Regions from separate parts of the Shewanella morhuae genome, predicted to be linked through region 2. Evidence: predicted binding sites of a transcription regulator. Region 2 holds the regulator's gene; each other region holds the start of a gene.
The links. Region 2 encodes sigma-54, which starts transcription at its own class of promoters, with help from an activator protein. Its sites were predicted from a motif close to GTTGGCACGNNNNTNGNNT; they were not measured.
Positions count from the first base shown of each region.

Region 1: the regulator sigma-54 is predicted to act here: its motif matches at 1,233-1,251, upstream of flgA (flagellar basal body P-ring formation chaperone FlgA).
Region 3: the regulator sigma-54 is predicted to act here: its motif matches at 1,593-1,611, upstream of C9I43_RS03655 (DUF1328 domain-containing protein).
Region 4: the regulator sigma-54 is predicted to act here: its motif matches at 1,424-1,442, upstream of C9I43_RS16790 (DUF4097 family beta strand repeat-containing protein).

Region 1 covers NZ_PYSG01000002.1:2,155,864-2,159,005, forward strand. The annotation lists gene C9I43_RS09875 (CheR family methyltransferase) at 1-162, opposite strand, end outside; gene C9I43_RS09880 (chemotaxis protein CheV) at 262-1,182, opposite strand; gene flgA (flagellar basal body P-ring formation chaperone FlgA) at 1,388-2,095, shown strand; gene flgM (flagellar biosynthesis anti-sigma factor FlgM) at 2,169-2,492, shown strand; gene C9I43_RS09895 (flagella synthesis protein FlgN) at 2,495-2,920, shown strand; gene C9I43_RS09900 (LPP20 family lipoprotein) at 3,037-3,142, opposite strand, start outside.
Region 2 covers NZ_PYSG01000002.1:151,685-154,826, reverse strand. The annotation lists gene lptA (lipopolysaccharide transport periplasmic protein LptA) at 1-382, shown strand, start outside; gene lptB (LPS export ABC transporter ATP-binding protein) at 379-1,110, shown strand; gene C9I43_RS01190 (RNA polymerase factor sigma-54) at 1,218-2,696, shown strand; gene hpf (ribosome hibernation promoting factor) at 2,725-3,012, shown strand; gene ptsN (PTS IIA-like nitrogen regulatory protein PtsN) at 3,015-3,142, shown strand, end outside.
Region 3 covers NZ_PYSG01000002.1:713,247-716,388, reverse strand. The annotation lists gene pfaD (eicosapentaenoate synthase subunit PfaD) at 1-1,363, shown strand, start outside; gene C9I43_RS03655 (DUF1328 domain-containing protein) at 1,701-1,877, shown strand; gene C9I43_RS03650 (hypothetical protein) at 1,905-2,099, shown strand; gene C9I43_RS03645 (diacylglycerol kinase family protein) at 2,212-3,142, shown strand, end outside.
Region 4 covers NZ_PYSG01000003.1:484,160-487,301, forward strand. The annotation lists gene C9I43_RS16790 (DUF4097 family beta strand repeat-containing protein) at 526-1,353, opposite strand; gene C9I43_RS16795 (class I SAM-dependent methyltransferase) at 1,639-2,406, shown strand; gene C9I43_RS16800 (M14 family metallopeptidase) at 2,432-3,142, opposite strand, start outside.

The DNA.
Region 1 (3,142 bases), 2.0 Mb from region 2:
ATCAGATAAGGATGGCAGGTTATATTTCCCCATCAGAGGAGCTAAACGACTGCGCACCAGATATTGCTTATTCTCACCCAGTACGATGCCGCTATGTTGCTCTAAGAACAATCTAAATTGATTATATTCAGCTTCAGCGAGTGATTTATTTGGCACATTCACATCCTAAATCTTATAGCATGCACAAAAATCAGTGCAAAACTATTATGTTATGAAATCGAGATTATAGCGTAAAGCTTATCGAGGTACTAACCTACACATTTATAAACTTAAATGCTTATTCACCGCAGCTGCGAGCTCGTCGGGGTTAAACTTTGCAATAAAGTCATTCGCACCTACTTTTTGAACCATTGCCTGATTAAATACCCCGCTTAATGAAGTATGCAGTACCACTTTGATATGCTTCAATTTAGGATCATCTCTAATTTCGGCAGTCAAGGTATAGCCATCCATCTCTGGCATCTCAATATCTGAGATAATAAGTGGAATTTCATCAGCAACGTTATCCATCTCTTTCGCGATTTCTTTAAGCTTATTTAATGCTTCTCGACCATCTTTTGCTGTATCAATTTGTAAATTTAATGATTCAAGTGAGCGAATAATTTGTTTACGTGCCACAGCGGAATCGTCAATCACCATAATATGGTAATGCTGATTTCTGTCGAGAGTTAGCTTCTCATTAGCCTCTTCACTGATAGCAGTTTTGACCGGCGAAATTTCATCTAGAATTTTTTCAACATCAAGGATTTCAACTAACTCTCCTTCAATTTCTGTCACCGCAGTTAAATAAGAATTGCGGCCAGCGCCCTGTGGTGGTGGCATCACAGCTTCCCAATTCATATTGATAATGCGCTCAACTGAACTGACTAAAAACCCTTGCACACTACGGTTATATTCCGAAATGATAATAAAACAGTTTTCAGTACTGGTTAATGGCCGACCGCCAGTTGCTGCACTCAAATCAATAACAGAAATCGTTGTACCACGAATATGAGCGACACCTTTTACATATGGGTTCAGTTTAGGCAGAGTGGTCAGTGGTGGGCACTGCAGCACTTCCTTAACTTTAAAAACGTTAATCCCAAAACGCTGACGACCATTTAGCTTAAAAAGCAATAACTCTAAACGGTTTTGACCAACGAGCTGGGTTCGTTGGTTGACTGAATCAAGAATACTCGACATAACTCTGCCTTGTTGTTCTGTTTATGTACGGCCCTATGACTCAGGTGAGTATAGGCATATTAATTGCTTACATCTTATCTATCGATAAACATAGTCGAAACTGAGTCAATCTTCTGACTGTAGTAGAAATAATTATGCCAGTGGCCAGCTTCGATCTTTATAAAAGTATAGGTGTATTCTAGCGTTACACGCTAGTCTCTTCATTATGAAAGTAAATTTAGTCTATTTTTTTTGTATTTTTACCTTTTTAACGCCCGCTTCTGCGAGTGCAGAGCCTGTTGCCCCAACCATATCGGCCATATCAGAATTAGCTAAAGCGCTTATTCTTGAAAAGATATCAGCACCAGCTAATGCTAAGGTCAATATAACACCACAAATAGTTGACGCGAGAATGTTGCCATCGCAATGCTCATCATCTCTTCATATCGAAATGGCGAGCGATAGAGAAATTAGTCGTAATAACACCCTAAAGGTGAGCTGTGACACACCAGACTTAGCCTACCCATGGCAAATATATATCTCAGTCCGTGTCGATATATTATTTCCCGTTGTTGTTTCAACGGAAATCTTAGCGCCCGGAGAGCTCATCTCTAGTAGTCAGGTTGAAATACGCTATATTGAGCAAAATAGTTTAAGAGGGGCTGAATTTGATGACCCTAACAAGTTAGCGGGCGTGCGCGTAAAGCGACGAGTTGCCAAAGATTCTCCTATATTGAGCAATAACTTATGCTTCGTTTGTAAGAACGACTCAATATCTATCCATGTTCGTTCTAACTCTTTCGAACTTAAAACAGCGGGAGAAGCTCTGCAAGATGGAAATAAGGGCGAACGAATAAGAATCAAAAATAGCAGTTCAAACAAAGAACTAGATGCTATAGTCACGGGCATTGGCGAAGTTGAAGTAAGAATGTAAAATAGCCTAAAGCTTTTTTATAAGCTGCCGATACCCAGTTAAGAAATCCCGAATACACACGCTGGAGCTGAAAATGGCCATAGACATTAGCAAACTCAATACTGCAACCACTGCACAAGTTCGAACTGGGGCAACTAAAACCAGCAGCGAACAACAGGCTCAAGTTGCTACAAAATCGACAACACCACAAAAAAGCGATTCAGTGGTCATTACCGCCCAAGCGCAACAGCTTCAAAAAGCACAGTCTAAAATGGCGAGCCTTCCTGAAGTTGACCAAAAGAAAGTCGCTGAAATTAAACAAGCAATTGCAGAAGGTCGTTACAAGATTGATCCTGAAAAATTAGCGGCTAATATTGCAAGTTTTGAAGCCGAACTTAACGACTTAAATAAAGAGTAACTATGACAGCAATAGCTAAACTGGTAGATCAACAACACGCCCATTTGGCTGTACTTAAGCAAATCATACTCAAAGAAAAAGGCGCTTTGGCAGACCAAAACGCCGATTTACTGCTGTCACTTGCTAGTGAGAAATCACAATGCTTGAAAGATCTAAAAGCTAATGATGATATTTTAGCCGCTCACAGTGATAAAGCACTGCTCACTTTGCAAACAGAACTTATCCATAAAATGGATATAATTAAAACGGCATTAATTGAGTGTAAAGAACTTAATGAACAAAATGCCAGCCTAATAGAAATGAATTTGGCCAGTCTAAACCGTTTTGCCCAAGCTTTACAGGCGAGTAGAAATGCAACCAGCCTTACTTATAACGATAAAGGTAAAACCTCAACTATCTCAAGCTTAGGCAATGATTTAAAAGCCTAACAAGCATATCCCCCTTAGCATTTCTTTATCCGACGCTTTGAGTAAAATGTCATGTTGATGTAAAAAAAGCCGCGCAAATTTGCGGCTCGACAGTCCAATTGAAATAACTAAAACAGCTAAAAGTAAGTCACTTCTTTGACTTTTTGCGGTCGACTCTGCTGCTGATAAAGTGCCCAAACCTGAGAGAAATCAAGCTCTAACTCAGTAACATAATGATCGCCA
Region 2 (3,142 bases):
TATCAAAATTATTGCGGATCAACTACGTGCATTTTCTGCTGAAGGTGAAAGCAGTAAAACCTTAGTCGCCACGGGTAATCCTGCCACTTATACTCAAGTCCTAGACGATGGTCGCCCAGCATCTGCAAGTGCGAAAGAGATTAGTTATAACATGGCAAGCCGTACCCTCACCCTCAAAGGATTAGCTTCATTAGATCAAGCGGGTAGCCAAGTCCGAGGGAATTTAATCCGCTACGACATCATTCAGCAAAAATTAATTGCCGAAAGTACTGGTAGTGGTGATGATCGCGTGATTACGATTATTCAGCCTGAAAGTTATCAAGATGATATAAAGCCCGGCACCTCAACCGATAAACCTGTCAAAAAGCAGGGTTCTAAATGACCCAGATCACTCTAAGAGCACAAAATTTAGCGAAAAGTTATAAGAACCGCCAAGTCGTTAAAGATGTCAGTTTGACGGTAAAAACCGGTCAAGTCGTTGGTCTACTCGGCCCAAACGGGGCGGGGAAAACCACCACATTTTACATGGTTGTCGGATTGGTAAAGAGCGATAAAGGCCACATTTTTATCGATGACGATGATTTAACCGCCGATCCGATGCACCTGCGTGCCCGCAAAGGCATTGGTTACTTACCACAAGAAGCCAGTATCTTTCGTAAGCTGAGCGTACATGACAACATTATGGCCGTGCTGCAAACTCGCAAAGAGCTAACAAAAGAACAAAGAGATCAAGAATTAGAACATCTGCTGGAAGAGTTTCATATCACCCACATACGTGACAGCCAAGGTATGTCGTTGTCAGGTGGTGAGCGTCGTCGTGTTGAAATTGCGCGTGCGCTAGCGGCTAATCCTAAGTTTATTTTACTTGATGAGCCTTTCGCTGGGGTTGATCCGATTTCAGTTATCGACATCAAAAAAATCATTGAGCAACTTAAAAGCCGTGGCCTTGGTGTGCTAATTACCGACCACAATGTGCGCGAGACATTAGATGTGTGTGAACATGCCTACATTGTTAGTCACGGAAACCTGATTGCAGAAGGAACACCAGCAGAGATCTTAGACAATCAGCAGGTTAGGGCTGTGTACTTAGGTGAACAATTCAGGCTATAGTTAACCAAAGGGAGTCGATGGCCGTAAATTATACTGGCATACGGCTCGACTAAAGAGGGGAATAAGCGACCCCATCTAATAATAATAACTTAGGGATCTGCGGTAACATGAAAGCGTCACTCCAGCTCAAACTGGGTCAACAGTTAACCATGACGCCACAGTTACAGCAGGCAATTCGTCTGTTGCAACTATCGTCATTAGAACTGCAGCAAGAGATCCAGCAAGCCTTAGATTCTAATCCCCTTCTCGAGCTGGAAGAGGATCAATTCGACGCAACTAAAGACCCTGTAAACCAAGCCTTATCGGATACCGATTTCAGTGAATCTGTTGCTCTGCCACCAGAAAAAGATAACTCCACTGTCGATACCGCAGAATCTTTGACTCAAGAATCCATGCCGGACGATCTCCCCATGGATACGACTTGGGATGAAGTGTTTACCGCCTCACCTAATTCAGGCCCAGGTGGGAGTCGCGAAGACGATATGCCCTTTCAAGGAGAGACCAGCGAAGGTTTATATGAGCATTTAGAATGGCAAAAAAATCTCACCCCCTTTTCGGAAACTGATTTAGCCATTGCTACCGCGATTATCGAAGCGATAAATGACCAAGGTTACCTGACCCAAAGCACTGAAGAAATTCTAGAGGCCATAGGTAATCCAGAGGTTGAACTTGATGAAGTCGAAGCCGTACTTAAGCGTATTCAACATTTTGACCCGATAGGTGTCGCCGCCAGAGATTTAAGCGAGTGCCTATTAATCCAATTATCCCACTTTGCACCCGATACGCCCCATCTAAGTAACGCCCGCATGCTGATTAAAGATCATTTAGATCTCATTGCTGCACGTGACTTTAGACTGTTGATGCGTAAAACTAAGCTCAAAGAAGATGAGTTAAGAGATGGTATAGCACTCATCCAAACCCTTAATCCTCGCCCGGGTTTATTAATTACTCCCAACGAGGACGAATACGTTATACCCGATGTATCAGTGTCGAAGAAAAATGGCCGTTGGGTGGTTGAACTCAATCCTGACAACATGCCAAAAATAAATGTAAATCAACACTATGCAGCTATGGCGCGCAGTTCTGCAAACCAAGCCGACAGCCAATTTATTCGTGGGCACCTGCAAGAGGCAAAGTGGTTTATTAAGAGTTTAGAAAGTCGTAATGATACTTTGCTCAAAGTCGCTAACTGTATCGTCCAATACCAGCAAGGCTTCTTTGAGTATGGTGAAGAAGCAATGAAGCCTATGGTGCTTAATGATATTGCCGAAGCAGTAGAAATGCATGAGTCAACCATTTCGCGGGTAACAACCCAAAAGTACATGCATACTCCAAAAGGGCTTTTTGAACTAAAATACTTCTTCTCTAGCCATGTCAGTACAGATGATGGTGGTGAGTGTTCATCAACGGCAATTAGAGCCTTTATTAAAAAACTGGTTGCAGCAGAAAATCAGAAAAAACCATTAAGTGACAGTAAGATGGCACAACTTCTGGCGGAGCAGGGAATAAATGTAGCACGCAGAACTATTGCGAAATACCGAGAAGCTATGCTTATTCCTCCTTCTAATCAACGTAAGAGCTTATAACCTACAGTGAATATCGGAGGACGTTTCTATGCACATACACCTAGTTGGGCACCACATTGAAATTACCGAATCGTTACGCGCATATGTAGAAGAAAAGTTTTCAAAACTTGAACGCCATTTCGAACAGATCAATAATGTGCACGTTGTGCTCAATGTTGAGAAAATACAACAAATTGCTGAAGCGAGGATAAACCTCATCGGTGGTGAAGTATTTGCCACTGCCGAGCATACTGATATGTATGCAGCTATAGACGCCCTGATAGATAAGCTTGATCGTCAGGTTATTAAACACAAAGAGAAGTTAACAAAACACTAATAATGGAACTTTGTAGCATACTGCGGCCGGAGTGCACTACCTGCGCCACTCCGGGCAGTAAGAAAAAAGTACTGGAACTCATCAGCGACCTAGTTGCTGCCCAGTACCCGACCCTCTCATCTCAAGAGAT
Region 3 (3,142 bases), 560 kb from region 2:
TCGCCGCGTTCACGGCGTTAAATACGCTTACTACGCCGGCGCTATGGCTAACGGGATTGCTTCGGAAGAGCTGGTTATTGCGCTGGGTCAAGCGGGCATCTTATGCTCCTTTGGCGCAGCTGGGTTAATTCCATCGCGCGTTGAAGCAGCCATTACCCGTATTCAAGCGGCGCTGCCCAATGGCCCTTACGCCTTTAACTTAATTCACAGCCCAAGCGAGCCGGCATTAGAGCGCGGCAGTGTTGAGCTGTTTTTAAAACATAAAGTACGCACGGTCGAAGCCTCAGCATTTTTAGGCTTAACGCCGCAGATCGTCTATTACCGTGCAGCGGGCTTGAGCCGTGATGCGCACGGCGAGATTGTTATTGGTAATAAAGTCATCGCAAAAATCAGCCGCACTGAAGTCGCAACTAAGTTTATGGAGCCGGCGCCTGCCAAAATTCTGCAGCAATTAGTGAGTGACGGTCTTATCAGCCAAGATCAAATGGCGATGGCATTACTTGTGCCTATGGCAGACGACATCACCGCCGAAGCCGACTCAGGCGGTCATACCGACAATCGTCCATTGGTCACGCTATTGCCGACCATTTTGGCGCTTAAAGATGAAATCCAAGCTAAGTATCAATATAAAACGCCCATCCGTGTGGGTGCTGGCGGCGGCGTTGGTACACCCGATGCAGCATTAGCCACCTTCAACATGGGCGCGGCGTTTATCGTCACAGGTTCAATCAACCAAGCTTGCATTGAAGCGGGCGCGAGCGAACACACGCGTAAGTTACTCGCCACTACCGAAATGGCCGATGTCACTATGGCGCCAGCGGCGGATATGTTCGAAATGGGCGTGAAATTACAAGTGGTTAAGCGCGGGACCTTATTCCCGATGCGCGCCAATAAATTATACGAAATCTACACCCGTTACGATTCAATAGAAGCCATCCCTGCGGACGAGCGTAAAAAGCTTGAAGAGCAAGTGTTCCGCGCATCACTCGATGATATTTGGACAGGCACTGTCGCCCACTTTAATGAGCGCGATCCTAAGCAAATCGAGCGTGCGCTGGATAATCCAAAACGCAAAATGGCGCTGATTTTCCGTTGGTATTTAGGTTTATCGAGCCGCTGGTCAAATGTTGGTGAAATCGGCCGCGAGATGGATTACCAAATTTGGGCAGGCCCGGCGCTCGGTGCATTTAACGCGTGGGCTAAAGGCAGTTATTTAGATGACTATAAAGCCCGTAACGCGGTGGATTTAGCCAAACATTTAATGGTGGGCGCGGCGTATCAAGCGCGCATAAACCTATTGCAGTCCCAAGGTGCGAGTATTCCCGTGACACTACAGCGCTGGAAACCGCTGAATCGTTTTTAAGCGCTAGCAGTAAGCGTCTTTAAAGCCGATGCTTATCTGTGTCGGCTTTTTTAATGGGCTGTCTTTTAAAATAAATTGTGCATGATGCACTTTTTGGACATTTTACGACTGAAACTCTTACCGAAGATTAGGTAAAAATTGCCTACTACATCACTACCAGCGCTAATCTGCAGCAACACGTAAATATTAATAATAACTAAAAATCAAAAGCTTAATAGATATTTATAAAGTTGGCACTAAGATAGCAATATAACTATTACCATTAACCAGTAGCCATTAACCTTCAGATGATACCAAAGATCAGATGCAGGATTAATACAAGGGCAAGGAGGTTTATATGTTAGGTTGGACATTGATATTTCTAATTGTTGCACTGATTGCAGGTGTATTTGGATTTACCGGTATTGCGGGCGCCGCAGCGGGGATCGCAAAAATTATTTTCTTTTTGTTTATTGTATTACTGGTGATTTCATTGCTGATCAACGCCTTTAAAGGTAAAGGGCCGCGACTTTAATTTTAATTTTTTAGAAAGGAGATAGATATGAAACCATTTACCCTGATGAGCACCGCAGCACTAACCTTATTCCTCGCTTTAGGTTTATCAGCCTGTAGTGATAACAATGCCGAAAGTGCTGGTGAGAAAATTGATGACGCGATTACCGATACAGGTAATGCCATCGAAGATGCCTGTGAAGATATTAAAGAAGGCGTTAATGCTAAAGATAAAAAGTGCTAATAGCCGTTAAGTTTAGGGTGGCAATGGATAAATCCATTGCCACCCTTTTTGATCCACTTGAACTGCAATAATTTACCTACATAACGGATACCAATAACCTTGGAGGAGACCTATGCTAGCCAACATTCACATTAAGTATTTCTACTTTGCGGGTGCTGTGATATTGGCCAGCTTAGCGATTATAGGTAGCTCCCCCCTACTGACGTTTATATGTGCTTGGATAAGTTTGTCATTATTTTTAGTCGGATCAGCATACTGGTTTAATCTGGCGAACATTTTTAGAAAGCGTCAAGATGGCACAATTCCTTGGTATATTCGCTGGGGTTTTATTCCCTTTTTACTGGGTAGTCATTTCTATAACTACTGGGCCAGAAAATATGATTCTGTGCCATCAATACAAAAAATTGACGAGCAACTTTACCTCGGTAGCAGGTTAGTCCCTGCCGATCTTGCCAACATAAAAGCCAATGGGATCACAGCAATTCTTGATGTTACTGCTGAATTTGATGCGCTGGACTGGTCACAATTTGAAGATCATATCGAGTATTTAAATATTCCCATCCTCGACCATAGTGTGCCAACGAGTGCCCAGATCAATCAAGCGGTTAACTGGTTACATCGCCAAGTTAGAGCTCAAAAAAACGTGCTTATTCATTGTGCTATGGGCCGTGGCCGCTCAGTATTAGTTCTGGCAGCCTATCTGGTTTGCCAAGATAAACACCAAAGTTTCCCAAAGGTTTTGCAACGCATAAAACAAGCTCGAAAAACGGCGGGATTAAATAAATGGCAATTAAGAGCCGTTGAAAAAATGTACCACCAAAAACAAATTAACATTCATAAAGTGGTATGGATTATCGCTAACCCTGTCTCGGGTGGCGGAAAATGGCAAGAATATAACGAACAAATTCAAAGTGAGCTTAAGGCATATTTTGATGTTCATTTAGCGTTAACAACAGAGGATGTTTCAGCCAACACCCTCACCAAACAAGCCCGTGGTGCTGGCGCTGATATTATTATCGCCTGCGGAGGTGATGGCACTGTCA
Region 4 (3,142 bases), on a different contig from region 2:
GATGAACAGCCAGTACCTAGGGATCAGCAAAAAGTCAGGCCCAGCATTACTCGGTTATCAATGGTTACACCAAATCAAGCATTGTTGCGCCAGTGACCTTCTAAAACATGGATGTTTTAGTAGAGCCTACAGGGACGTATTTACGGCGAGTCACTGGTGTAACAGTGCGAAAGCCTGCGGCAGGCAATTAGGGAATACGATAGCCAAAAGCCATGTTGCCGCTGATTAGCCCCTCGAACCATTACCGAAGCTACTGGGTTACCGAGTGAGTTTACCGAGACACACATTGTCAAACTTTGCTTCGAAAAGACAAATAGGTAAAACGTTACCAACGACTGTCATGAATTGAGGCAGAGAAAGTCTCAGGCGATGAAAAAAATGCCGCTACCAGGGAGTCGCGGCAAAATTGCAATAACTGCAAAGGGTGGGTAGAAGACTGACATCTTGGCTGGGAACCGTTGCAACATCAGTCTCTACGCCGGGAAGTGGGTAAAACCTTTGGGTGTAGGGTGGTAAAGCAGCGCGTTATTTCATGCTTACTGGGCCGTCGATTTTGTTAAATTTCACATCGCCAGAGCCTGCTGCAAGAATCGTTAATCCCTTAGTGTTAAACACATTAATGTCGCCTGAGCCATCGGTGATAGTCACAGCACTTTGCACATTGGCGACTTCGATGTCGCCTGAACCATCATCGATAGTGATATTGCCGCTAACATCAGTCACCTTGATTGCGCCAGAGCCATCTTTAATGGTTAGGTTGCCGTTGTGTTGTCTGACTTCAATATCGCCAGAGCCGTCGTCGATCGTGAGGTTGCCATTGATTTGGCTGACCTCAATATCACCTGAACCATCTTCTATGCTGACATTGTTACCGCCGTTGATGGTGAGTTCGCCTGAACCGTCTTTGACATTGATGTCTGCTGTCATCTTGCTGATCAAAATGGCGCCTGAGCCGTCATCGATATCCAGTGCTAAATTCGCAGGTACTCGCAGTTTTAGATCGATATAGGGCGAGTCATGATTAAAACCGCTTTGCTCAAAATCAGCTTTGAGCTTGGCTTTATTGGCCTTTTTCTCAAGGGTGAGAATGACTTTGCTGTCCTTATTGCTATAGATATCGGCGACGAGTTTAATTTGGGTTAGGCCTTCGACGCCGATAATTTCAAGACTACCAGCGCCCGTCTCGGCAATTAGGCTTTGTAAGTCTTGGCTATCAAGTGTGAGTTCGCGTTGCTGCTGGTCTAAATCGGACATGCCAGCGGCGTTGACATTAATAATGCCGCCAGTAAGCGATACCCCTACGGTAAACAGCAATATAAAAGCGAGGGTGAACATAAATGGACGTAGTGACATGTTAGCTTCCTTGTTTATCTGGCACTCATTTTTCGTGTGAGTGCTGAGTCGTCTTGCGATAGACAAGATATTGCACAGCCCATGCCAATTTTAAGTTTCATTTATAATCAATTGTTTAAGCTGAAAGTGTCCGCGCTTGGTTGTGCGGACATGTCCGCCGAATGAGGGATTTACTCACAGATTAGTGAAATTGCTCATTTATTAAGTTAGCTTGAGCCTCATAGGTCTGGCTGGGCAAACATACAGACAATACAAAAAATACAAAAAACATAAGAAGGGATGCAGATGGATTATTTAACGACGAACAAGACGGCTTGGGATGCGCGCACTCGGGTACATTTAACTTCGGATTTTTACGATGTGGCGGGCTTCCTGCGTGGAAATACTTCATTACGGGAAATAGAGCTGAGCGAGCTGGATGTGGCAGGAAAAAGTTTGCTGCATCTGCAATGCCATTTTGGCTTAGATACCCTGTCGTGGGCGCGCATGGGCGCTAAAGTACTGGGCGTTGATTTGTCTGAGGTGGCGATTGATGAAGCACAAAAGCTGGCGCAGCAGACACAATTGTCCGCCGAGTTTATCTGTAGCGATGTTTACAGTGTGGCGAGCAAGATTGAGCCGCAAGATATTGTGTTTACGTCCTATGGTGCCATTGTGTGGCTGCCGGATTTAACCCTGTGGGCGCAGACGGTTGCTGCTTGTTTAAAGCCCGGCGGACAGTTTTACATGGCCGAGTTTCATCCGGTGCAGCAGTTGTTCGATGGTTACAGCTATTTTAATCGGGGTGAGCCAGACATAGAGCTGGAAGGCACTTATACCGAAAATGCCGGTGATGACCAGCAAACCTTAATGTGTTGGTCACACAGTCTATCTGAAGTGATCAATGCGTTATTGCAGGCGGGCTTAGTGTTGGAGTTCTTCCACGAATTTGATTTCAGCCCGTACAACTGTTTCGAAGGGCTCGAAGCCCAAGCCGATGGTCGTTATGTGTTAACACACCAAGGGCAGAATGTGCCCTTGGTGTATAGCATCAGTGCCCGTAAGCCCGCGTAATCCTAGCCGTTTGTGATGGCGAGGATTAACGACTACGGTAAACCGGATACTTAAGGTATTGGTTATCGTAGTAAGGGCTGCGTTCATAGAACCAGCGCAGGCGCGCTTCGGGATCGGCGGCAAATTCGGCGTTGGTCAGTGCTTTATCGAACTGTGCCTGTAACTTAGGATCCTCTTTTAGCATCTTGGCCGCTAGTGGCTCTACGGCATAATCTTCAATGTATTCAGTGTTGGTGAAGATAGGATTAAAGAAACCCCATTGCAACAGAGAATCTGGCGATTGCGGCTCAAGCAGCAAGATTGCCAGATCGCCCAGCGGTTGCTCTGTGCTGATTTTAACCGTGCCCACGGGCAGAGTGGTGCTGACTTTCGTCAATTCAGACTCGGCTTTAACCGTTTGGCGCCCCTCAAGATCCTGAGTATTAAACACTGGGTTACTGAGCTTATATTGCTGTAATTTAAGCTCTGTCGGTTTAGTCAGGCGCGTCATGCGAATGCCATGTACGTTAAGGCGATCAATCACTTGCGTCCACTGCGCCGGAATATAGTAAGCACTCGGGCGAGTGACTTTAATATCGGGCACAGTTTCAGCCATCACAGGTAAGTTCGGGTACAGCTTAGGTTGACCGTTCCAGCGCACTACCTCTGTGCCACTGATTGGGCTAGTTTCAAGGGCATAATCGATGCCTTTAAAGTCCCAGCCTGTTGCTAATGGCGCCGATTTCCACGTTAGGGT